DNA from 2 places in the Microbispora sp. CSR-4 genome. Region 1 is predicted to be linked to the other one. Evidence: riboswitches for the same ligand, from Rfam matches in the RefSeq annotation. Region 1 holds a riboswitch; the other holds the start of a gene.
What was found. A riboswitch is a leader RNA that binds a small molecule or an ion and turns the genes downstream of it on or off. The one in region 1 is predicted to bind glycine.

Region 1 (11,844 bases):
AGGCCATCCAGCGCGGCTTCGCCGACTCCGCGCGGACGATCCGGCTGCCCGTCCACGTGCTGGAGATGCTGTCGAAGCTGTCGCGCGTCGAGCGTGACATGCACCAGCGGCTCGGCCGGGAGCCCACGCCGGAGGAGCTGGCCGTCGAGCTGGACAAGACCCCGGACCAGATCGAGGAGCTGCTGCGCACCAGCCGGCAGCCGATCAGCCTCGACTCGACCATCGGCGAGGACGGCGAGACCCGCATCGGCGACCTCATCGAGGACGTCGACTCCCCCGAGGCGTCCGAGGTCGTCGACCGGCAGCTGCTGGCCGAGCAGCTCAAGGGCGTGCTCAGCAACCTGTCGCCGCGCGAGGCCAAGATAATGAGCCTGCGCTTCGGCCTGGCCGACGGCAAGCCGCACACGCTGGACGAGATCGGCAAGCACCTGGGCCTGACCCGGGAGCGGATCCGCCAGCTGGAGAAGGAGTCGCTGTCCAAGCTGCGGCACCCGAGCAACACCCGCCCGCTGCTCGACTGGGCGAGCTGATCCCATCACAAGTACGGCCCGCATCCCTTCCGGGGTGCGGGCCGTACGGCTGTCCGGGCTCAGCGACCGGCGGCGGCCAGGCCCTTGCGCACGTCGCGCGGGGTCAGGCGGGCGGGGTCGCCCGTCTTGGAGGCGCGGGGCAGCCGCGGGATGCCGCTGAGGCGGTGCGCCTCACGCAGCGTGCGCAGGCGGTTCACCTCGTCGGTCCACAGCGCGCCCTCGGGAGTGGCCTTCGCCTTGCGCCGGGCGATCCTGCTGTCGTAGGCCTTCACGCCGAAGGTGGCCCGCTGGCCCGCCTCCGCGGCGCGCAGCGCCTCGGTCAGCGCGGCGTCGAGACCCAGAGCCGCCTCACGGAGCTCGGGGAGCGGCACGCCCGCCGCCTTCGCCTCCTGGAACCGCCGCTGCGCCACCCGGACCTTCTCCAGCACCTGGTCGAAGTCCTTCCGGATCTCCAGATCCGCGTGGTAGCGGACCTCCGCCTCCCGGCTCACCCGCGGACGGAAAAACGCCATCGTCAGCCCCTTCGGTATCGGACTCGCGCAATCGGATGTGCGCAATCGAACTCGCGTCGCAATCGGTAGCGTACGCGCTCCCCGCCGGGACCCGCACCGCAGGGTGTGCCGCCCTTTACGAAGTAAGGACGCATGTGGCAGCATGATCGCCGTGCCTGCCAAGCGACCACCCGTCCCCCTGTCCCGCGAGCGGATCATCGACGCCGCGCTGCACATCGCCGACGGCCAGGGCCTGCGCCGGCTTACCATGCGCCGGCTCGGCGACGCCCTCCAGGTGGAGGCCATGGCGATCTACCACCACCTGCCGCGGGGCAAGGAGGCGCTGATGGACGCCCTCGCCGAGCACGTGACGACCGTGGAGGTCGATCCGGCCACCGCCGCCACCTGGCAGGACAGGGCGCGAGCCTGGGCCCGCGCGAGCCGTGCCGCACTGCTGGAACACCCGGGCGTGCTGTCGCTGGCGCTGACCAAGCCGCCGAAGGGGTCGGCCCTCATCGCGATCACGGAGCAGACCGAGCAGCTGCGCGAGGCGGGGGCGGGCGACCCTGCCGGGGCGGTCCGCGCGCTGCGGGCGTACGTCTTCGGCAGCGTGGCGGTGGAGGTCCAGCAGTCGGGATGGGCCGACCCGGACGCCGAGGTGCGCGACGCGCGCACCGCCGAGGGCGAGCGCGATTTCGAGCACGGCCTCGACGCGCTGATCGCCGGCCTCGGCGGCTGAGACCTGTCGCTTTCGGACTGTCCGCATCAGCCGCGCGAGATGTCCGGAATTTGTGATACCTCGGTTATCCGGCCGTCGGCGTGTCGAGGCCGGACCGTTGCCTGCATTGGGGCATTCTTGTGTAGTAGGTCACATCAGTGCGCGCGAGCCTGCTCGGGGGGTGGCCGGGTCCCCTGCCCGACCGGCGGAAATGCTCCGAACGGGCTATGTCGTACGGATGCGGCCGAGCCGCAAACTGGTGTAGTCCAGTGTGGTGTGCGTCATACCCCACGGACGCCAGGAAGACAAAACCGAGCGAACGATAAAGACACGGAGCCCCGGCGATGTGCCCTCATGAACCGGCCTGTCCCAGCGCGGACGCGAAGGACCGAGAAGCCGCCCGCACGATAGCCTGTCACCCCGAGCAAGGCTGGAGCCTGCTCTGCAACGGCGTCGTGCTGTTCGAGGACACCGGCGAGCTGCTGCCCGACGGCGGCGTCATCGCCCCGCACCGCCCCACCGACATGGCCATCAGCGCGGCCTGAAGGTCGCGTTCCCGGACGCCGAGGTGATCGGCGTTCCACCCGCACCGTGATCGGCGTGGGAGACCGGGGAGACGCGGCCGACGCGGAGTGGGAGCGGCCGATGCCCTCGCTCCCACCCGCGAGGACGCGCGGGCGACCGGTGGAGTAGTCATTCGTACCCACCACATGGTCACCCCGTGATCGTCACGGGGGCGCCGCACCGGCCCGGCGCCGCCCGATCCCGCGCCATTGCTCACGCTCGAACGGCACCGGCGCCTGTAGCGCGGCGCCCGGACCAGATCCAGACGAGCTGCAGGACGCTCAGGCCGAACATCAGGACGCCCAGCGGGATGTGCACGATCTTCACGTGTGCGATGCCCAGCGCCACCTGCGCGAGCGTGAGCACCAGGAACCCGGCGGCGTACAGGGCGGGCCTGGGCGAGCCGCCGCCGCCCCGCCGCCACGTCACGATCGCGACGATCAGATGCAGCACCGTCACGCCGAACAGCGTGTACGCCCCGGCGCTGTGCGGTGCCCCATGGCCGCGCGCGGACAGCAGCAGTCCCGCGGTGATCGCCTGGACGAAGACGACCACGGTCTGCACGGTGGTCGCGGCACGCAGGAGCATGAGGTTGCCTGGCTTCGTCGTCGCGTGCGTGGGCATGGCGTGTTTCCCTTCTCGATCTCACCGGGTGTGAGGCCCAGGACTCGGTGTCCCGACAGTCAGACGACGTGGCCGCCGGGAATGTGAGGTGACGCATCGGCCTCACGTAGCGCCGGTCTCACATTCGGGCGCGCTGTCTCGTCGGTCTGGTGAGGGAAGACACGACCGAAGAAGCCGGGGCGCCATGACCACCACATCCGAGCCGGGCCTGAGCGCGATCATGAGCGAGCGGCGTCGGCTCATCAATCTCGCCTACCGGCTCCTCGGTTCCCTGGCCGACGCCGAAGACGTCGTGCAGGAGACGTACGCCCGCTGGTATGCCATGTCGCGGCAGGAGCAGGAGGCCATCGCGTCGCCCGGCGCGTGGCTGACGAGGGTGGCCGGCCGCGTCTGCCTCGACCTGCTCGGCTCGGCGCGTGCGCGGCGGGAGAGCTACGTGGGCGAGTGGGTCCCGGAGCCGCTGCCGGATCGGACGGAGTGGATCGGCGGGCGGGGCGGCGGCACGGCCGACCCGGCCGACCCGGCCGACCGGATCACGCTCGACGAGTCGGTCGGCATGCCTGGAGCGTACGGTCAACGGTCAGCCCGGCCTGGTGGCCCGGCTCGACGGCGTCACAGTGACGGTGGCGGCGTTCGACGCGCCGGGCGACCGGATCACGCGGATCTGGGCGGTACGCAACCCGGAGAAGCTCTGGCCCTGGACGGGTGTCTCCCCTGCGGGGGCGGAGACCACCCTCACCTGAGCGGAGCGGCGGAGCGGCGCGAGAGCAGCCACCGGGCCACGACCTCGCCCACGCGGGCGGGATCCTTCTTGAACTCGTGCCCCTCCCCCGGCAGGACCACGAGTGCGACGGGTGACTTCCCGGCGGACCGTGCCCCCGGCAGCGGCATCTGCCGATGGGGTACGGAATCGTGGTCCGCGACCGGGTCGCGGTCAGCGATCACCGATTCGTGGGTGCCTCGTCCAGGGGAATGGTGGCGAGCAGCGCGCGGGTCTCGGCGACGACGCGGTCGGCGAAAGCGGGGTCACGGACCTGCGCGGAGCCCACCATCGGCTTGCCGTTCTCGTCGTAGTAGACCCCTGTCCGATCCGACCCGTCGGTCAGCACCCCGGTGATCATCCGAGCGGCGCGCTTCGGTGTGCTCCAGTATTTGATGAGGGGCGCGAGCGGCGCGGCGACATACCTCGCCAGCAACCGGACCACGGCGCTGGCGTCGCGGCCGAGGCCGGTGCCCGGATTGAAGCCCGGTTCGACCGCGTTGAAGCGCAGCCGCGGCGTCTCACGTGCGAACGCGAGCACGGTGGCGAGATTGCACTGCTTGGAGGTGGCGTAGGCGTCGAAGCCGGTCTTGGACGAGCCCCCGGGCCGCCATTGGCCGCGCACACTGGCTTGCGCCGAGATGTAGCGCCCGCCGCGGAAGCCGGCGGCGACCGCGGGCTTGCGCTGTGGATCCTCGACGCCCGAGCAGACGAACACGACGTTCGCGCCGTCGGGAAGGTGCGGAATGAGCGCCTCCGTCAGCGCGAACGGTCCGAGGTGGTTGGTCGTGAAGGCGAGGTCCCACCCCTGTGCGGTCCGGTCGGCGCGGGCCGGCATGATGCCCGCGTTGTTGAGCAGGCCGGCGATCGGAAGACCGAGCGCGACGACCCGTGCGGCCGCGCGCCGCACGCTCGGGATATCGGAGAAGTCGCAGACCACCGAGACCGCGTGCCCCTCGGGCCGCGCGTTGATCTCGGCTTCGACCTCCGCGAGCTTGCCCGGGTCACGGCCCACCAGCACGACGGAGCCGTGCTCGGCGAGCTCGATCGCGGTGCGCCTGCCGATTCCGGACGTCGGCCCGGTGATGATCCACGCCCTTGCGGGCGATGTGCTGCGGCTGAAGTCGGGCACGTCGGCTCCCTCACTGTGGAGATCATGGAGATGGAGATCAGGCACTGGGCGCGGATCAGGCGGTGGGCGCGGTGGAGGAGCCGGCCAGCACCCGCCAGATGGCCTCGAACGCGACACTGCCGCGTGCCTCGGCCTCGGCAGGCTCGCGGATCATCTCGTCGATCGTCGCCTCGGCGATCGCGTTCACCAGGGTCAGGACGAAACCGAGCGGCACGTCCTGCATCGGCCCGTTGGCCCGGCTCCGTTCCAGCAGGCCGGCGATGCCGCTGAAGGCCAGGCTCGCCGCCCGATGGGTGTCGGCGGTGATGTCGTCCGCCACTTGAAGCTGCGCGAGCGCCCGCCGCTTGTCCGGGTTGGCCGTCGCCCAGCGCCACCACTGCGTCCACATGTGGCGGACCTGCTCACGGGGTGCGTCCCCGGCCCGGAGATCGGCGGTCGCCGCGGCGCTCATCTCCGTCTTCAGCGCGAGGAAGAGCTCGTTGAGCAGCTTCGCCTTCGTGTCGAAGTAGGTGAACAACGATCCGTTGGAGACGCCTGCCTCCTTCGCGATCGTCGCGGTGGCCGCCCCGAGCCCCTGGGACGCGATGACGCGGGTGGCCGCCCGCAGGATCGCGTTACGCCGGTCCTCACTGCGTGGTCTAGGCATGATCCGACAATATAAGAGAGTGTCTAGTCAGTCAAAAATTGGCCATGATCGGCCATGAGGCGGGCGAGACCATGCTCACCTGAGCGGAGCGGCGGAGCGGCGCGAGAGCAGCCACCGGGCCACGACCTCGCCCACGCGGGCGGGATCCTTCTTGAACTCGTGTCCCTCCCCCGGAAGGACCACGAGACATTCGGCGTCCTTCTCGTCCGGCACGCCGAACGGATCCCGGTCACCGTTGACCACGAGCACCGGGGTCCCCGCCTGCCGCAGCTCGTCCGCCCGTGAGCGTTCCGGCTTGCCCGGAGGGTGGAGCGGGAACGCGAGCGCCACCACCGCCTCCGCCCCTGCGGCTCTCGCCGTGCGGCAGGCGACCCGCGCGCCGTTGCTCCGCCCGCCCTGCACGAGCGGCAGGCCAGGGTGACGCTCGCGGAGCGCGGCGACGATCGACAGCCACGCCTCGTCCTGCTTGACCGCCGACCCCGGCGCCCGCGCGCCGCGCAGCCGGAACGGCTGGGTCACCCGTGCGACGCTTCCTCCGATCGCCAGCACCGCGTCCCGTACGGCGAGCAGGTCGGGGGCCTCCACGCCTCCCCCGGACCCGTGGGTCAGGACCAGCAGCAGCCGGGGATCGGCGGCCTCGTCCACCTCGGCCAGCGCGCGGCCGTGCGGGGTCTCGATCTCCATGCGGTGAAGGTAACGGGTCCGGCAGGAGCAGGAGGAGGCGACCCTCCGATCGGAGGATGGCAGTCATCCGATAAAGAGGCAAGAATGTCATGGTGCCGGACATCGCATCGCACCAACCGCCGCCCGGAACCGGGCACCCCGTCCCTCCGCCGCAGGCGGCCCCCTCGAACCGCGAGGACCTGCGCGCCGTCATGGCGGCCCGCCGCGACCTCGGGCCGGACTACGAGGACGCCCTGGTCGACTCGTTCCTCGACAAGCTCGACGTGGAGATCGCCGCGCGGGTGCGCAACGAGGTGGCGGCCCAGCTCGCCCACCAGCCGCCTCGCGGCCAGTCCAAGCACAGGGACGGCGCCGTGGGCATGGCCATCGGCTCGCTGGCCCTGGGCATCCCGCTGACCGCCATCGCGGCGCAGACCTCCGGCGCGACGGGCCTGCTCCTGGCCTGGGGCGGGATCATCGCGGTCAACCTCGCTCACGCCCTCGGCCGCCGCCACCAGCGCTGACACGCGGCAGGACGACCAGCGGACGACCACGGGGGGTCACAGGGGGATCACGGGGGTCACCCGGCCGCGCCGGCCTCCATCGCGGGGCGCACGTCGCGGCCCAGGCGCAGCAGCACCTGCTCGGCGAGCGCGGGATCGGGATGGTCGAGGCCGTAGCGCCAGACGGTCTCGGCGTCGGCGTCACGGCCCCGCAGCGGCAGCGTGCGGGCCAGCAGTTCGATCGCGAGCGCGCCGGTGCCGGCGTCGGCCCCCTCCTGGCGGCTGTCCTCCACGGCCCCGGCGAACTGCGCGCACGCCATCTCCAGGTGCGCCATGCCGAGCAGCACCCGCAGGCGCGCGGGATCGGCCACCGCGCTGATCGACAGCGCCTCCAGCAGGACGTCGGCGGCCCGCTCGGGCTCGCCGTCCTCCAGCAGCCGCTCGGCCATCCGCTCGGCCACGACCGACAGGCCCTCGCCCGCCTCGCCGCGCTCCGGCGCGTTCTCGTCCGCGGCGAGTTCCGCGAAGATCGCGGCCGCGCCGTCGAGGTCGCCGCTTTCGGCGAGTCGGCGCGCGTGGTCGAGCCGGTCGGACCGCCGCCCGGAATCGATGGCCGTCATACAGGGGGCCTCGCATGGTCGCAGGGGATAGAAACGATCACCGCGATCTTAACGAGACCGGCCGCCGGGCGGGGCCGACATGCTCAACTGATCAGTCCTCGTACGCCTCAAGGGGCGGGCAGGAGCAGACCAGGTTGCGGTCGCCGTACGCCTGGTCGATGCGGCGCACCGGCGACCAGTACTTGTCGTCCCGCAGGCCGGGCACCGGGTAGGCGGCCACCGCCCGCGAGTAGGGGTGGGCCCACTCGTCGGCGGTGAGGCACTCGGCCGTGTGCGGGGCGTTGCGCAGCGGGTTGTCGGTCTTGTCGAACTCGCCCGACGCCACCTTCGCGATCTCGCCCCGGATGGCGATCATCGCGTCGGCGAAGCGGTCGAGCTCGGCCAGGTCCTCGCTCTCGGTCGGCTCGATCATGAGCGTCCCGGCGACGGGGAACGACATCGTGGGCGCGTGGAAGCCGTAGTCGATCAGCCGCTTGGCCACGTCGTCCACGGTGACGCCGGTCTCCTTGGTGATCTGGCGCAGGTCGACGATGCACTCGTGGGCGACCAGGCCGTCCCTGCCGGTGTAGAGCACCGGGTAGTGCGGCGCGAGCCGCCGGGCCAGGTAGTTGGCCGACAGGATCGCCTGCTCGGTGGCCTGGCGCAGCCCGTCGCCGCCCATCATCCTGACGTACGCCCAGGAGATCGGCAGGATGCCCGCCGAGCCGTACGGCGCGGCCGACACGTGGGCCGGGAGGTGCTCGGCGAGGTGGGCCTTGACCGCCACCGGGCCGACGCCGGGACCACCGCCGCCGTGCGGGATGCAGAAGGTCTTGTGCAGGTTGAGGTGGGAGACGTCCGCGCCGAACTCGCCCAGCTTGGCCAGGCCCACCAGCGCGTTGAGGTTGGCCCCGTCGACGTAGACCTGCCCGCCGGCCTCGTGGACCCGCTCGCAGATCTCGACGATCGTCTCCTCGTACACCCCGTGGGTGGACGGGTAGGTCACCATGATCGCGGCGAGCGCGTCACGGTGCTTGTCGATCTTGGCGGCGAGGTCGGCCAGGTCGACGTTGCCGTTCGCGTCGCAGGCCCCCACGACCCCCCGCATGCCCGCCATGACGGCGCTGGCGGCGTTCGTGCCGTGTGCGGAGGACGGGATGAGGCAGACGTCGCGGCCCTCCTCGCCCCGGGAGCGGTGGTAGGACCTGATCGCCAGCAGCCCGGCGAACTCGCCCTGGGAGCCCGCGTTCGGCTGGATCGACACCCGGTCGTAGCCGGTGACCTCGGCCAGCCAGCCCTCCAGCGTCGCGATCAGCTCGGCGTAGCCCTCGGCCTGGTCCGCGGGCGCGAACGGGTGGATCGAGGCGAACTCCGGCCAGGTGACCGGCTCCATCTCGGTGGTCGCGTTGAGCTTCATCGTGCAGGAGCCCAGCGGGATCATCGAGCGGTCGAGCGCGATGTCCTTGTCCTGCAGCCGCCGCAGGTAGCGCAGCATGGCCGTCTCGGATCGGTGGGTGTGGAACACCGGGTGGGTGAGGAAGCCGGAGGTCCGCTGCAGGCCGGCGGGGAGCGCGTCGGAGGTGGCCCGGTCGAGGTCCTCGACCACGAGCCCGGACGCGCCGAACGCCGCCCAGACCGCCCGCAGGTGGCCCGTGGTGGTCTTCTCGTCGCAGGCGACGCCGACGTGGTCGGCGTCGGCCAGGCGCAGGTTGACGCCCCGCTCGGCGGCGGCGGCCACGACCTCGGCGGCCCGCCCGGGCACGCGGGCGAGCACGGTGTCGAAGAACTCGTCGTGCACGACCTCCACGCCGCTCTCGCGCAGCCCGGCGGCGAGGACGGCCGCGTGGCGGTGCACCCGCTGGGCGATCCGCTTCAGGCCCTCCGGGCCGTGGTAGACGGCGTACATCGAGGCCATGACGGCCAGCAGCACCTGCGCGGTGCAGATGTTGCTGGTGGCCTTCTCGCGCCGGATGTGCTGCTCGCGGGTCTGCAGGGCCAGGCGGTAGGCCGTGCGGCCGTCGGCGTCCAGCGAGACGCCGACCAGGCGGCCCGGCATCTGCCGCTGCAGGCCCTCGCGTACGGCCATGTACGCCGCGTGGGGGCCGCCGTAGCCCAGCGGGACGCCGAAGCGCTGGGAGGAGCCGACGGCGATGTCGGCGCCCTGCTCGCCCGGGGACTCCAGCAGGGTCAGCGCCAGCAGGTCGGCCGCGGCCACCAGCAGCGCCCCCTGGGCGTGCGCCCGCTCGGCGACCGCGCGGAAGGACGCCACCCGGCCGCTCGCGCCGGGATACTGGACGAGGACCCCGAAGCACTCGGGCAGCTCGCCGGCGAGGTCCGACTCGACCAGCGTGATGCCGAGCGGCTCGGCGCGGGTCGCCAGCACGGCCTTGGTCTGCGGCAGCGCGTCGGCGTCCACCACGAACACGTCGGTCTTCACCTTGCTCGCCCGGCGGGCCAGCGTCATCGCCTCGGCCGCGGCCGTCGCCTCGTCGAGCAGGGACGCGCCGGCGACGGCGAGGCCGGTGAGGTCGGAGATCACGGTCTGGAAGTTCAGCAGCGCCTCCAGGCGGCCCTGCGAGATCTCCGGCTGGTAGGGCGTGTACGCGGTGTACCAGCCGGGGTTCTCCAGCACGTTGCGCAGGACGACGCCCGGCGTGATCGTGTCGTAGTAGCCGAGGCCGATCATCGGGGTCAGCACCCGGTTGCGCCCGGCGAGGGCGCGCAGCTCGGCCAGGGCCTCGGCCTCCCCCACCGCCTCGGGCAGGTTCAGCGGGCCGCGCGTGCGGATGGCCTCCGGCACGGCCACGGCGACCAGGTCGGCCACCGACTCGTAGCCGACGACCTCCAGCATCCGGTCGCGGTCGGCCTCGGAGGGGCCGATGTGGCGGGGGGGGAAGGGCGGAGCGGAAAGATCGCGAAGCGTGGACCGATCGGTCATGACAGGGGCCTCCTGGCGGGTCGAGACCTGCGGCGACCGTCCCGCGCCCGGTGTGGCGCGGCGGTCGTGTAGCGGTCTCCCCCTCTGTCATCGGACCTGAGAGCTTCACCGGGCCGTCGGGCCCGGCTTTCCCCTTCGGTGAGGCGCCGCCTGGCCGGCGGGCCTGCTTTTCAGAGTCGCCTCGTCCGTGCGGTACGGATGCCTGAGAGATTCCGGGGAGGTTTGCTCCTTCGGCGCCCCTTCGAAGATCAGGGGTCTCTCCCGCACGAGGTCGTCGGCCGTTCCACTCTACCGGCTACCCCGGATCGGCCCGACTCGCACCCTGCTCGAGATCGGCGCCGAGACCGGCCTGGCGGGCGCGGACGATGGCCTCGGCCCGGTCGGCGACCGCCAGCTTGGCGAAGATGGCGGTGATGTGGTTGCTGACGGTCTTGCCGCTGATGGCCAGATGCCGGGCGATCGCCGCGTTGGACCGGCCGGCCGCGATGATGTCGAGGACCTCCCGTTCGCGGGCGGTGAGCTCGGGAAAGGGCTCCGGGGCCGGCGCGCGAGAGGCCCCGGCGGCGAAGAAGTCGATGATCCGGCGGGCCACGCTCGGGCCGAAGACGGCATGTCCGGCCGCGACAGAGCGGACCGCCCGGACGATCTCCTCCTGCTTCGCGCCCTTGACCAGGTATCCGAAGGCTCCGGCGCGCATCGCGGCGAACACCGACTCGTCGTCCTCGAACATCGTGAGCACGAGCACCCGGGTGGCGGGCACCGCGCGCACGATGGCCCTGGTGGCCTCCACCCCGTTGACGCCCGGCATGTGCAGGTCCATGACCACGACGTCGGGGCGCGTGAGCCGCACCTCACGACGGGCGGCGTCGCCGTCGCCGGCCTCGCCCACCACCTCGATGTCCGGCAGCGACGTCACGAGGGCACGCAGGCCTTCCCGCATCAGCGGGTGATCGTCGACGACGACGATCCTGATCGGTTCCCCGGCGCTCATGTCTGCTCCAGTGGAAGGCGGGCGTGGACGCGGCCGCCGCAGTCGGTGGGGCCGGCGGTGAGCGTACCGCCCAGTTCGCCGGCCCGCTCGTGCATGGAGCGCAGACCGACGCCGTGCGGCCACGCTCCGGCGCCCCCGGAGCCGTTGTCGCTCACCTCCACATGCAGGGCGGCGTGGTCGGCGCGCAGGGAGACCCGGCACGCCGTCGCCCCGCCGTGGCGCAGCGCGTTGGTGACCGCCTCGGTGGCGATGCGATAGGCGGCCACCTCCACCCCGGCGGGCAGCGGCGGCAGGCCGTCCGGGGCGTCGATCGTGACCACGTACCCGGCGTGCTCGTGCCGCCACGAGTCCTGGGCGCGCTGGCGGAGCGCGCCCAGCAGTCCGAGCTCGTCGAGGGCGGGCGGCCGCAGGTTGTAGACGAGCCGGCGGATATCGGCGATCGCGGCGGTCAGGTCGGCGCGCAGGTCGAGCAGGAGCCGTGCGCTCCGCTCGGGATCGGTGTGACGCAGGTTGTGGGCCGCGTCGGCCTTGAGGGTCACCGCGGTGAGCACGGTGCCGAGGCCGTCGTGCAGATCGCGGCGCAGCCGCCGGCGTTCCTCCTCCCGCGCGGCCACGATGCGCGTGCGGGACTCGCCCAGTTGCTCGGACAGGCGCACCGCCTGCAGGGCCAGGCCGACCGGGGCGG
Region 2 (11,844 bases), on a different contig from region 1:
GTGACGGGTTCACGGCGGCGTTCGCGTTCCCCGGCCGTGTCCGGAACCATCGAGACCGGCGGTCAGAGGAAGGTTTTGCCCTCGCCGCGATAGGTCGGGACCTCCTCGGTCACCCGATCGCCCTCGACCAGGTGCAGACCGGCGAAGCGTTCGCACAGCTCCCCGGCCTTCGCGTGGCGGAACCAGACGCGGTCGCCCAGACGGAGGTCGGCGGCGGCCTCGCCCAGTAGCGGCGTCTGCACCTCACCCGCCCCCTCGTCCGGGTGATAGCGAAGCCCCGCCGGCAGGTACGGCTGGGGCAGCCGGGGGGGCCCGGGGGACCCGGAGGCGGGGTAGCCCCCGCCGAGCACGGTCGCGACGTCCGGAGCCGGCTTGCGCACGACCGGCAGGGCGAACAGCGCCGCCGGACGGCCGGTGAAGCCCCGATAGAAGTCGAACAGCCGGGGATGGAAGAACCCCGAGCCCGCCGCGACCTCGGTGATCGCCCGCTCGGCGGCGGTCTTCTCGATGCTTCCCGTCCCGCCGCCGTTGACGAACTCCAGGTCGGTGACCTGGCGTACGGCCTGCACGATCCGGCCGCGCCGCACGACCAGCTCGCGGCGCGACCGTTCCTGCATCCACCGCACCGCGCGGCCGTACGGCCCCGGAACGTCGTCGCCCACCCCGGCGATCTGGGCCTCGTACGCCATGAGCCCGGTCAGCCGCACCCCGGGGCGCTTGACGATGTGCGCGGCGATCTCGGCGGCCTGCTCGGGCTCGCGGATCGGCGACCGCAGCGCGCCCGCACGGAACGCGCCGCCGAAGGCCACGAACCCGGCGTCGATGTCCAGGCACACCCGGATCCGGTGGGGGAGGCGCAGGCTCTCGATGAGGTCGAGGTGCTCGGGCGAGTCGATCACGACGGTGATCTCCCGCGCGGCGATTTCGTCCGTCCCCAGGGCGCGCAGCGCGGTCCTGTCGGCCGTGGGATAGGCCACGAGCACGTCCCGCAGGCCGGTGGAGACCAGCCACAGCGCCTCGGGCAGCGTGAAGGCCATGATGCCCGAGACGCCGTCCATGCCCAGGATGCGTTCGAGCACGGCCCGGCAGCGGATCGACTTGCTGGCCACCCGGATCGGCTTGCCCCGGGCGCGGCGCACCATGGAGGCCGCGTTCGACCGGAGCGCGTCCATGTCGAGGACCGCGAAGGGCGGCTCAAGGTGGGCCGTCGCCTGGTCGAGGCGCTGTCGGTCGTCCATGGGCGCAGCCTAATACGGCACCGCCGGGAAATACATGAGCGCCGTTCACGTTAACCGTGCCCGGGCAAAATCTCCGCCGTGGAGCGTTCATGATCGCGCAAGGCCGCGGGTGACCCGCCCGTCCCGCCGGTGCTCCGTGTACCCATGGTGAGGTGACTACCGGGCGGGCCCGGCACGGTGAGCGGGAAGGGTGAACGGCTGATGAGCGTCGTGCAGGGAATCCTGGCGGGTTCGTCGGCGAGGAGCGCCGACGGCGACGCCGAAGGCTCCGACGACGCCGGACAAGGCTTCGGATACGGCTTCGGATACGGCTCCGGAGGCGCCGAGAGCGCGGGCGGCGGCGACGGCGACGGCGTCAGGGGCGCGGGAAGCGACACCGGCGGCGGACGCGCCGCGGCGGGCCGGAGCGCCACGCGCCTCCTCCTGCCGGGCCGGACCCCGGCCGCCGTCGTGGTCGCCACCGTGATCGCCCTGCTCGGCTGGGTGTGCACCGCCGTGGTCGTCGCCGTCATGCTCGGCATGTCCCTCGACTGGCGGCTGCCGCCCCGGCTGATGAACCTCACGACGTCGGACCCCGCCGTTCCCGCCGCCGGGGCCGGCATGATCGTCTGCGGTCTGGGGCTGGTGGCCCTCGCGCTCGTTCCCGGCCGTCCCCGGCTCATGCCCCTGGCCTGCTCGGACCCGCTGCTCGCGATGGGCCTGACCCGCTCCGGGCTGCGCCGTACGCTCGCCGCCTCGGCCCGCGAGGTCGAGCACGTGCGGCGGGCCGACGTCCACATCCTCCGCAGGCGGATCGAGGTCGCCGTGGTGGCCGACGCCGACACGACCGGCGCCCTGCTCCGCGAGGTCGGCGCGGCGGTCGGCGACCGGCTGTCGGGCCTCGGCGTCCGGTCCCGCCACGAGGTGGTCGTACGGCTGCGCAGGAGAGGGGGCTGACATGCGTCCGCGATGGGGGAACCGCATCGGGCTCCTGCTGGTGGGCGTCGCGCTCGTCGCGGGAGGCTTCGGCCTGCTGACCGCCGTACGCCGGCGGCCCGGCGTGACCCTGATCGACGCGAGCGTGGCCGACGGGAGCGTCGTCGACGGGAAGCCGTGGGCGCTGCCCCTGGTGGCCGGGGCGGCGATGGTGCTCGCCCTGGTCGCGACCCGCTGGCTCTTCATGGCGCTCGGCTGGGGCCGGGTCGGCACCCGCACCGGCGCCGGCATCGCCATGCTCGGCGTGGCGTTGAAGGGGATCGACGGGATCGGCCGCATCTCGGTCAGGCTCGTGCGCGACGGCAGGGTGCGGGTGACGGTGTCGCTCCGGCGGTCGGCCGACCTGCGGCAGGTGATCAGGCGGCTGGACGAGTCGGCGGTCTCACGCGTTCGCCGCGCGGTCGGCCGCGACGACGCGCTTGCGGTCGTTCGCCTGCACGTCCGCCGCCGCTGACCGGCCCTGCCTGCGCCACGGCGCGGGCGTCGCGCCCGTGCCGATGGCAAGCCCGGCGGCCAGGCAGGCGAGCGGCACGACCGGCACCACATAGCGGTGGTCGAAGGCGGCGATCAGGGGCGGCAGCAGGAGCAGGGCCGCCGCCGCGGTCCAGGGCAGCAGCGCCGTCCACCGCCGGGCGACCAGCCCGGCGAGCCCGGCCAGCAGGATCACCGCCAGCAGCGGCCCCCGCAGGAAGCCCTGCTCCTGATAGGCGCGCAGCAGGCCCGCGAACGGCTCCACTACCTTGGTGTCCCCGGAGCTTCCCTGGTAGGCGGTGGTCAGCTCGCCCGCCGTACGGCCGGCGGAGGCCACCTTGGACGTGAACGGCTTCACCGAGGCGGGGAAGACGTACGCGCTCTGCGGCCCGGGGGAGGGGTAGACCTTCCGGTCCCATTCGAACGCCCACATGGCGTCGTGCAGCCCGGTCATGAGGAAGTCGAGGGGCTGGCTGCGGATCGCCAGCGAGGCGAACTCGCTCGCCAGCCGGTCCTTGTCCTTCTTCACCCGCTGGATGGGCGAGTCGGCGTCCCAGATGTAGGCGGGCGCGGCCAGCCGGGGCCCCGACGGGCACAGCACCGCCAGCTCCTTCGGCGGCTCCATCACCGAGCAGTCGGCGAAGGTCATCGTGCGCGACCACAGCCACGTGCTGTTGCCGCCCAGCCCGTACGACCCGTGGGTGTCGTGGAACCAGACGGCATAGCCGCCGAGCACGGCGGACGCGGCGGCGAGCCCGGCGAGCGCGGCCTTCCATCGTCCGGCGAGCACCACCGGCAGCAGCGCCAGCGCGATCAGGGGCAGCCCGAGGGTGCGGGTGACCGTGGCGAACCCGAGCAGCAGCAGCGCCGCGACGACGGCCCACCCGCCCGGGCGGGGACGCCACAGCAGGATCGTCACGGCGGCCACGACCAGCGCGGTGAACGGCAGGTCCGCCATGACGAGGTGTTCGAGCTGGATCTGGTGGACGTCGAGAAGCACCGGCGCCGCCGCCAGCGCCGCGCCCCAGCCGGGCAGCCGGGTGCGGCGGCGCAGCAGCGCGTACACGCACACGGCCATGCCGAGACCGAGCAGATGCTGGACGATCACGACGGCGGTGACGCTGCCCAGCGGGCTCAGCGCCGCCAGGAACAGCGAGTAGCCGGACGGCCGTGAGGGCAGCGGCCGCAGGTCGAGCGCCGAGCTGAGGTAAGCGAAGGAGTCGGCCCAGAACCACAGCGCGGGCCGGTAGCCGAGCACGGCGAGCGCGCGCAGTGCGACGCCCGCCGCCAGCACGACCAGGAACGCCCGATGCGGGCGCAGCGCCTCGCGCCACCTCACGTGACGGCCCTCCTCCTCGCCGGGAAGTCACCACGATATTGGCGAGCGGCACATGCGTCACATTCGAGACGTCACCGCGCGGGCCCTCACGGACGGCGGCGTGCTCAGCGCCACCTCCGGCACCGCACCCGTCCCCGCCGCCGTGCCCGGCGGGGGCGGGGACGCGGGGATCAGCACTCGATGACGTTGACGGCGAGGCCGCCGCGCGAGGTCTCCTTGTATTTGTCGAGCATGTCCCTGCCGGTGTCGCGCATCGTCTTGATCGCCTTGTCGAGCGACACGAAGTGGCGGCCGTCGCCGCGCAGCGCGATGCGGGCGGCGGCGATGGCCTTGATCGAGGCGACGGCGTTGCGCTCGATGCACGGGATCTGGACGAGCCCGCCGATCGGGTCGCAGGTCAGGCCGAGGTTGTGCTCGATGCCGATCTCGGCGGCGTTCTCGACCTGCTCCGGCGTCCCGCCGAGCGCCTCGGTGAGGCCCGCCGCCGCCATCGAGCAGGCCGAGCCGACCTCACCCTGGCAGCCCACCTCCGCGCCGGAGATGGAGGCGTTCTCCTTGAACAGCACGCCGATCGCGCCCGCGGTGAGCAGGAAGCGGATGACGCCGTCCTCGTCGGCCCCTGGAAGGAAGCGCATGTAGTAGGACAGAACGGCCGGCACGATGCCGGCGGCGCCGTTGGTCGGCGCGGTGACGATCCGGCCGCCCGCCGCGTTCTCCTCGTTGACGGCCAGCGCGAACAGCGTGACCCAGTCCATCGCCCGCAGCGGGTCGGCGCCGTCGGCCTCGCTCTGCAGCCGCCGATGGAGCTGGTGGGCCCGTCGGCGCACCTTGAGGCCGCCCGGCAGGACGCCCTCGCGGCTGGTGCCGCGCCGTACGCACTCGGCCATCACCGCCCACAGATGCAGCAGGCTGGAGCGGATCTCCTCCTCCGTACGGCCGAAGGCCTTCTCGTTCTCCATCATCACGCCGGAGATCGACAGGCCCGTGTCGGCGCAGTGCGCGAGCAGTTCGTGCGCGGTCGTGAAGGCGTACGGCAGCACCGTGTCGTCGGGCTTGATCCGGTCGGCGCCGGTGGCGTTCTCGTCCACCACGAAGCCGCCGCCGACCGAGTAGTACACCTTCTCGCGCAGCACGGTGTCGTCGGCGTACGCCGTGAACCGCATGCCGTTCGGGTGGTGGGGCAGCGACAGTTTGCGCTCGAAGACGAGATCCTCGCCGACCACGAACGGGATCTCGTGCACGCCGTACACCGTGACCGTGCCGCTCGCCCGCATCGCCGCCAGCCGTTCGTCGACGGTGTCGACGTCGACCAGTTCGGGCTTGTCGCCGGACAGGCCGAGCAGGACCGCCTTGTCGCTGCCGTGGCCCTTGCCGGTCAGCCCGAGCGAGCCGTACAGGATCGCCTCGATCCGGGTCACCTTCTCCAGCAGCCCGTCCTGGTGCAGCCCGCGGGCGAACCTGTGCGCCGCCGCCATCGGACCGCCCGTGTGCGAACTGGACGGTCCGATGCCCACCTTGAACAGGTCGAAGACGCTGATCGCCATTGACCGTCGCCCTTCGCACCGTCTGTCAGGACTCGCCGGAGGTCAGCGCGGCGTACTCCGCGGCCGACAGCAGGTCGTCGGGCTCCTCCTCCACGCGCACGCGGAACAGCCAGCCCTCGCCGTACGGGTCGGAGTTGACCAGCGAGGGGTTGTCCACGACGGCGGAGTTGATCTCGACGATCTCGCCGCCGACCGGCGCGAAGATGTCGCTCACGGACTTGGTGGACTCCACCTCGCCGACCGCGTCGCCGGCCGCGATGGTCGCGCCGACCTCGGAGTGCACCTCCACGTAAACCACGTCGCCGAGCTGCTCGGCCGCGTACGCCGTGATGCCCACCGTCACGGTGCGGCCGTCCTCAAGCCCGGCCACCCACTCGTGTTCCTTGGTGTAGCTCAGGTCGTCCGGAATGGTGCTCACTTGCTCCTCCTGTAGAAAGGCAGATCGACGACGTCGACCGGTTCTTGGCTGCCCCGGATGTCCACGGCCAGGCCACCCTTCTCCAGGGCGCCCTCGTCCACGTACGCCATGGCGATCGGGCGGCCGAGGGACTGCGACGGAGCGCCGCTGGTCACCTCGCCGACGACGGCCCCCTCCCGGGTGACGGAGTAGCCGTGGCGGGGCACGCGCCTGCCGCGCGCCACCAGCCCGACCAGGCGCCGCCTGGTGCCGTACTCCGCCGCCCGCTCAAGGGCGGCCTTGCCCACGAAGTCGCCCGGCTTGTCGAAGCGGACGACCCGGCCGAGGCCCGCGTCGAACGGCGTGATCGCCGCGCTCAGCTCGTTGCCGTAGAGCGGCATGCCGGCTTCCAGACGCAGGGTGTCGCGGGCCGACAGCCCGGCGGGGACGAGCCCGGCGTCTCTGCCCGCCTCGGCGAGGGCGTTCCACAGCGGCACGGCGTGCTCGTTCAGCACGAAGAGTTCGAAGCCGTCCTCGCCGGTGTATCCGGTGCGGGCGATCAGGGCGGGCGCGCCCGCGACGATGCCGGCGACGATGGCGTAGTACTTCAGCTCGTCGAGGTCGGCGTCGGTCAGCGCGGCCAGGATCTCGGCGCTGCGCGGGCCCTGCACGGCGACCAGCGCGTACTCGTCCGACCTGTCGGTCACCTGCGCGTAGCCCCGGACGCGTTCGGCGAGCTCACGGGCGACGAGGGCGTAGTTGGAGGCGTTGGCGACGACCATGTACTGGTCCTCGTCGAGGCGGTAGACGATGAGGTCGTCGAGGATGCCGCCGGTCTCGTTCACGATCATCGTGTAACGGGCGCGGCCGGGCGCGAGGACGCTGAGGTGCCCCACGAGCGCGTGGTCGAGCGCCTCGCCCGCCTGCGGGCCGACGACGAAGATCTCCCCCATGTGGGACAGGTCGAACAGGCCCGCGGCCGTGCGCACCGCGTTGTGCTCGGCCGACTCGCTGCCGTAGCGCAGGGGCATCTGCCAGCCCGCGAAGTCGGTCAGGGTCGCGCCCAGACTTTCGTGGACCCCGCGGAGCGGGGTGGATCGGGACATGCGCACCTCGGAAGGACGGATGCTGCGTTTGACTATCGGGCATCCTCCCCCTCTGTCATCGGCGCCTGAGAGCTTCGTCCGATCTTTGCCGGACTTTCACCTTCGGCGAGGCCTGACGGCCTTCTTTCCAGAGGTCACCTGGCCCGCACGGTCCTTTGCCTTGAGAGGTTCGCGGGGAGGGCTTGCTCCTTCAGGGGCCCTGACCGGATGCCAGGACGCTCTCCCGCACGGGATCACCGGTGTGCTGCAAGCCTAGTGGGTCGCCGCCATCCCCGTAACCGGCCGGATCACCTGATTTCCCCTGTCACTTCCCGGCCGTGCCATCCCGTACGGGTCAGTGGCTGGAGTCGCACGGCGGCCGATGCGCCGCGCGGAGCCGCACATGGGTGGACGGGAGGTCGTCGCCGGTGAGGATCCGCTGGTGGAGGGCCTGGGTGTCGGGGGACGGCTCGGTGCCGAGGCGGTCGACCAGGGTGCGGCGCAGCCGCTGGTAGGACGCCGAGGCGTCGTGGGTGCGGCCCGACCGGTGCAGCGCCAGCATGAGCTGCCGGTGCGGCCGTTCGCGCAGCGGGTGGCGCCTCGCCCATTGGGCCAGGCCGCCGACGATCTCGTGATGGTGCCCGAGCGCCAGCCTGACGTCGAAGAGGTCCTCGGTCACCGCGCGCCGCTCCTCGTCGAGCCGGTCGGCCCACGCGGAGAGCGCGTCCACATGCCTCATGGCGAGCAGGGCGTCGCCGCGCCACAGGCTCAGCGCGTTCTCGAACATCCGCGCCGCATTGTGGTAATCGCAATTCTCACGAGCGATTCTGCCCTGTGCCGCAAATTGGTTGAATACTTCAGCATCCACGGATGCCGGTGGCACGGAAAGAAGGTAGCCGCCCTCCACGGTGTGCAGTGGAGAAAGGTGGGGGTCGCGGGGCGACAGACGTTGCCGCATCTGCGCGATGTAGGTGGTAAGATTCCGCGCCGCCGATTTAGTGGGACGGCCATTCCACAACAGATCGATGAGCCGGTCCCGGTGGACCGCGATATTCGGATTGAGCAGGAACAACGCGAGCAGCTGCCGGTGCCTCGGGGCGAGTCCGGCGATGACATCCCCTGAGGGCTTCATGGCCAGGAACGTTCCGAGCACGGCGTATAACACGGTTCCCCTCGCACGAAAGCAGCGTGAACGCGCCGACGACGCGGCTGTGATCGCTATTTGACCATATCCCTCTCCGGCGGCGTGCGTCAAAATATATACCGTTTCTATGTCGGCTGCCCGGGGGCCCATAAACACCGCTCCGCCCGGGCCAATGCCGGCTCCGCATGCTCCGATACGCCGATAACCCAAATGAAAGCGGTTGCAGATGCTGCTCTCGTCGGCCGTCCCCGGAGGCGGTGTGCGTGAGTGGCGTCGATTAGCCGGATGATCGGCGCGCGTACGGCGCCGCGCCCGGGCTGGCGTGAATCGAGCCCGGGGAGGGGGAATCGGGCCCGGGGAGGGGGAATCGGGCCCGGGGAGGCGCGAATATCGCGCTCAGCGGGCCGCCGTGAGGCCGTCTTCCGCCGCGGGGGCCCGCAGGGCCTGGTTGACGGCCTCGGTGCGCCGGGCGTCGCCCCACACCCACTCCACGCGGGCCTCGCGCCGCCGCCCGGCCAGCCAGTCGTCGAAGAGCCGCTGCTCGATCCCTTGCCGGGTGGCGTCGTCGAAGGTAGCGGGTCTGACCTCCACGACCTGGACGACCACGGGGTCGGGTCCGTACGGGCCGAGGACGTCGCCCGGTGCGGCGTCCGCCGCCTCCGGGCCGAGCTCGGCGCGGAACAGGCGGCGCAGCCGGGCGTCCGCGCCGTGGTCGAGCGTCTCGGCGGCGGAGGCGAGGGAGCCTGGTCCGCCGTCCCGCAGCCGGTCGGCGGCGGCCCGGGCGGCCTCCACCCGGGGATACCGCAGGAACACCACGCACAACCGGTCGTAGGAGCGAGGGGCGGTGGCGAAAAGACTTTCGGCGCGGTCACCGGCGACCCGGCGACGAAGCCGGGCGATCCCCGCCTCCTGGGCCACGACGTCCTCCAGGCCGGCGTGGTCGAGGCCGCGTTCGGCCATCCACTCCTGGGTGGCCTCGACCGTGAGCAGCCCCCGGGCCCGCCGGAAGGCGTCGAGAGCGTCCTGCAACTCGGCGGCGGACAGGTCTGCCGGGTCGCCGGCCAGCTCCTGCGCGACCAGGGCGGCGTCGACCAGTCTGCTGGCGAGTGAGGCGTCGCTCCACAGCTCGTCCAGCACCGCCATGGCCTGCTCCATGGCGACCTCCATGCCGTTGACCCGCACGACGACCTGCTCGCCGGAGTTGCGGCTGCCCCGCAGCGGCCAGGGCAGCGCGAGGTCGGGAGCGAAGGCGATCGAGACCGTGCCGTCGCCCACCGGGAGCAGCATGTCGTAGTGACATCTGCCGCCGGGGTGGTCGCGCTGCCACACCAGGCGCATCGGCACGCCTTCGTGCTCCGCCCGCAGGCCGCCCAGCAGGAGCCTGGCCTCGGCGGGTTCCCGATCACAGATCCGGCGCAGGTACGCCAGGACATCGGTCAGCAGACGGGCAGAAGGAACAACACCACGGTGGACACCACTCTGGGCGGCGCGGTGGGCGGCACTGCCGACAGGAGTCTCGGTGGCACCAACGGCGGCAACGACGGCGGCACTCTGGGTGGCGCGGTGGGCGGCACTGCCGGCCGGAGATTCGGTGGCATCAACGGCGGCACCAAGCGGGGCACCGACGGCGGCACTCGGGGCGGCGCGATCGGCGGTGCTGCGGTCGGCACTGCGGTCGGTGCTGTGGTCGGTGTTGTGGTCGGTGTTGTGGTCGGCACTGTGCGGCATGTCGGGCTCCTCGGGGCGCGGTCGATCCCGCTCCCTCCGAGCGGGATCTGTCGGGCTGGTCGGCGGCGGGGATGTCAGGCCGGTTCGAGCAGGAGGTCGCAGAGGGCCTCGCTGATCGGCAGGCCGGTCATGTTCTCGACCCACAGCCACTGGGCGTTGGGGTTGACCTCAAGGAAGACGTGACGGTCGTCCGGTGTGACGATCAGGTCGACGGCGCCGTACAGCAGGCCGAGGCGGTCCATAAGCGCGAGGCACCGGTCGGCGATCTCCTCCTGCAACCGGTGCGGCCGATGCGGCGTGGTCCTGGTGTCGTAGTAGCGCCAGTCGAGGCTCGACCGGTTGGACGCCTGCGAGTGGATCTCGGCGGCGAAGATCCGTCGCCCGACGATGGTGACGCGCAGCTCGACGCGCTTCGGCACCATCTCCTGCACGATCACGGGGCAGAACCGCAGGCCGTCGGCGTACGCGAGGTCGCGGGGCGACACCGGCTCGGTGAGGCGCGTCGCGGTGAGGCCGCCCGCGACGCCCTCCACGAGCGGGACGTGGAAGGCCTTCGTGATGATCCGGCCGTCGTGCCGGTCGTGGAAGTCGAGGAACGACTCGGCGTCCGTGGTGATCAGTGTCTCCGGGATCGCGAACCCGAGCTCCGCGGCGAGCGCGAGCTGGGAGGACTTCTGGCCGGACCGGCGGAAGACCGACTCGCGGGCGGGCACCTGACGGCACGGCAACTGCTCCCACAGGTCGCCGAGCAGGCTCTTGCACTCCTGCACGGTGTGGGCGGCGACCGCAGGATCGGCGATCTCGGGGTGCGCCCGCGGGGGAGTCGGCCGGCGCCACCACACGGCGGACACCGTGTCGAGGTCGATCGTCTCCTTGTCGCGGCGCAGGATGCGGCGGGTGCCGAGGTCGGTGCCGTAGCCGAGGTCCAGCTTCGCGGAGACGGGGAAGTCGCCGGGGTCGAAGACGCTGACGCGCGCGCCGCGCCGGGCGAGCAGACCGCCGACCCGCTCGGCGTGCGGGTCGTCCTCGCTGGTGAGCACGAGAACGTGAGAAGAGCGCAACGGAGGGCCTTTCGACGTGCCTCAACAGACCTGAGCGCGGACGGGACGCCGGGGCGGCGCCTTCCGGAAGTGGCCCGAAACCGGACAGAACCCGAATCGACCGGGCCTGAATGGACGCGGCCTGAATGGACCGGGTGTGAACGGCCAGGGCCTTGATCGAGCGAGCCGTGCATCGGCAGGTACGGGATCGAGCGGGCCGTGGACCCACGAGGCGCAGTGCGGGGCCGTGGATCTACGGGCCAGGCGGGTAGGGACGCCACCGAGAGCCACCGGGCGCGGGCGGAGACCGCTGGCTGCCATCGGTGGCCACGTGAGCGACCTGAGCCCCGGTGCCGCACCACCGGAGCTGCCTGGCTGCCGAGGTCACCGGTGTCGCATCACCGGAGCTACCGCCGTCGCCCAGGGCCGCAGGAGCTAGTGCGGCCACGGCCGCCGCAGGGGCTACCGGTGGGCCACCGGAGCTGCCCGGCCGCCGAGGCCGCCGGGCCAGCCCGGAGCCAGCCCGGAGCCAGCCCGGAGCCAGCCCGAGGCCGCCCGGGGTGGCGTCCCCGCCTTGTGCGTCACGGGCGTGCTTCACCCGGCCGGGTCATGCCGTGACGCGGTGAGCATGTGTCAGACGGCGATGTCGTCGTACTTGCACATGCCGTCGGCGTAGCAGCCGGTCCTGTCGAACTCCGGGGCCTGGCCGCCGGTCACGCCGCGCAGGCGCTCCTCGTCCAGTTCCTCGCCCACGGCGTCGATGGCGGTGAGGACCGTGCGAACGGTGCGAGACGTCATGACCACTCCCTCAGCACAGGTAGTCGTCGTAGCCGGCGCCGGACCGCGTGCGTGAGGCCATGGGGTCCTGCATCCCGCCGGTGAT

Region 2: it holds a riboswitch for glycine, as region 1 does, so the genes downstream of both, gcvT (glycine cleavage system aminomethyltransferase GcvT) here and gcvP (aminomethyl-transferring glycine dehydrogenase) in region 1, are expected to answer to the same signal.

The regions. Positions count from the first base shown of each region.
Region 1 covers NZ_VJVX01000029.1:38,718-50,561, reverse strand. The annotation lists gene FLV34_RS21640 (RNA polymerase sigma factor) at 1-530, shown strand, start outside; gene FLV34_RS21635 (hypothetical protein) at 590-1,042, opposite strand; gene FLV34_RS21630 (TetR/AcrR family transcriptional regulator C-terminal domain-containing protein) at 1,185-1,760, shown strand; gene FLV34_RS21625 (DUF5999 family protein) at 2,084-2,284, shown strand; gene FLV34_RS21620 (hypothetical protein) at 2,517-2,927, opposite strand; partial or broken gene FLV34_RS42595 (sigma factor) at 3,112-3,285, shown strand; gene FLV34_RS42590 (hypothetical protein) at 3,360-3,485, opposite strand; gene FLV34_RS42585 (hypothetical protein) at 3,521-3,670, shown strand; gene FLV34_RS21610 (hypothetical protein) at 3,663-3,872, opposite strand; gene FLV34_RS21605 (SDR family NAD(P)-dependent oxidoreductase) at 3,869-4,819, opposite strand; gene FLV34_RS21600 (TetR/AcrR family transcriptional regulator) at 4,875-5,465, opposite strand; gene FLV34_RS21595 (alpha/beta family hydrolase) at 5,541-6,149, opposite strand; gene FLV34_RS21590 (hypothetical protein) at 6,239-6,652, shown strand; gene FLV34_RS21585 (hypothetical protein) at 6,709-7,251, opposite strand; gene gcvP (aminomethyl-transferring glycine dehydrogenase) at 7,343-10,168, opposite strand; glycine riboswitch at 10,349-10,442, opposite strand; gene FLV34_RS21575 (response regulator transcription factor) at 10,464-11,159, opposite strand; gene FLV34_RS21570 (sensor histidine kinase) at 11,156-11,844, opposite strand, start outside.
Region 2 covers NZ_VJVX01000044.1:33,287-45,130, reverse strand. The annotation lists gene FLV34_RS27665 (amino acid deaminase/aldolase) at 63-1,238, opposite strand; gene FLV34_RS27660 (DUF6286 domain-containing protein) at 1,440-2,174, shown strand; gene FLV34_RS27655 (hypothetical protein) at 2,176-2,667, shown strand; gene FLV34_RS27650 (hypothetical protein) at 2,596-4,023, opposite strand; gene FLV34_RS42720 (hypothetical protein) at 4,076-4,207, shown strand; gene FLV34_RS27645 (L-serine ammonia-lyase) at 4,194-5,567, opposite strand; gene gcvH (glycine cleavage system protein GcvH) at 5,593-5,985, opposite strand; gene gcvT (glycine cleavage system aminomethyltransferase GcvT) at 5,982-7,070, opposite strand; glycine riboswitch at 7,209-7,306, opposite strand; gene FLV34_RS27630 (AfsR/SARP family transcriptional regulator) at 7,405-8,181, opposite strand; gene FLV34_RS27625 (TIGR04500 family putative peptide maturation system protein) at 8,590-9,921, opposite strand; gene FLV34_RS27620 (MvdC/MvdD family ATP grasp protein) at 9,996-10,961, opposite strand; gene FLV34_RS40745 (hypothetical protein) at 11,595-11,759, opposite strand; gene FLV34_RS40740 (hypothetical protein) at 11,770-11,844, opposite strand, start outside.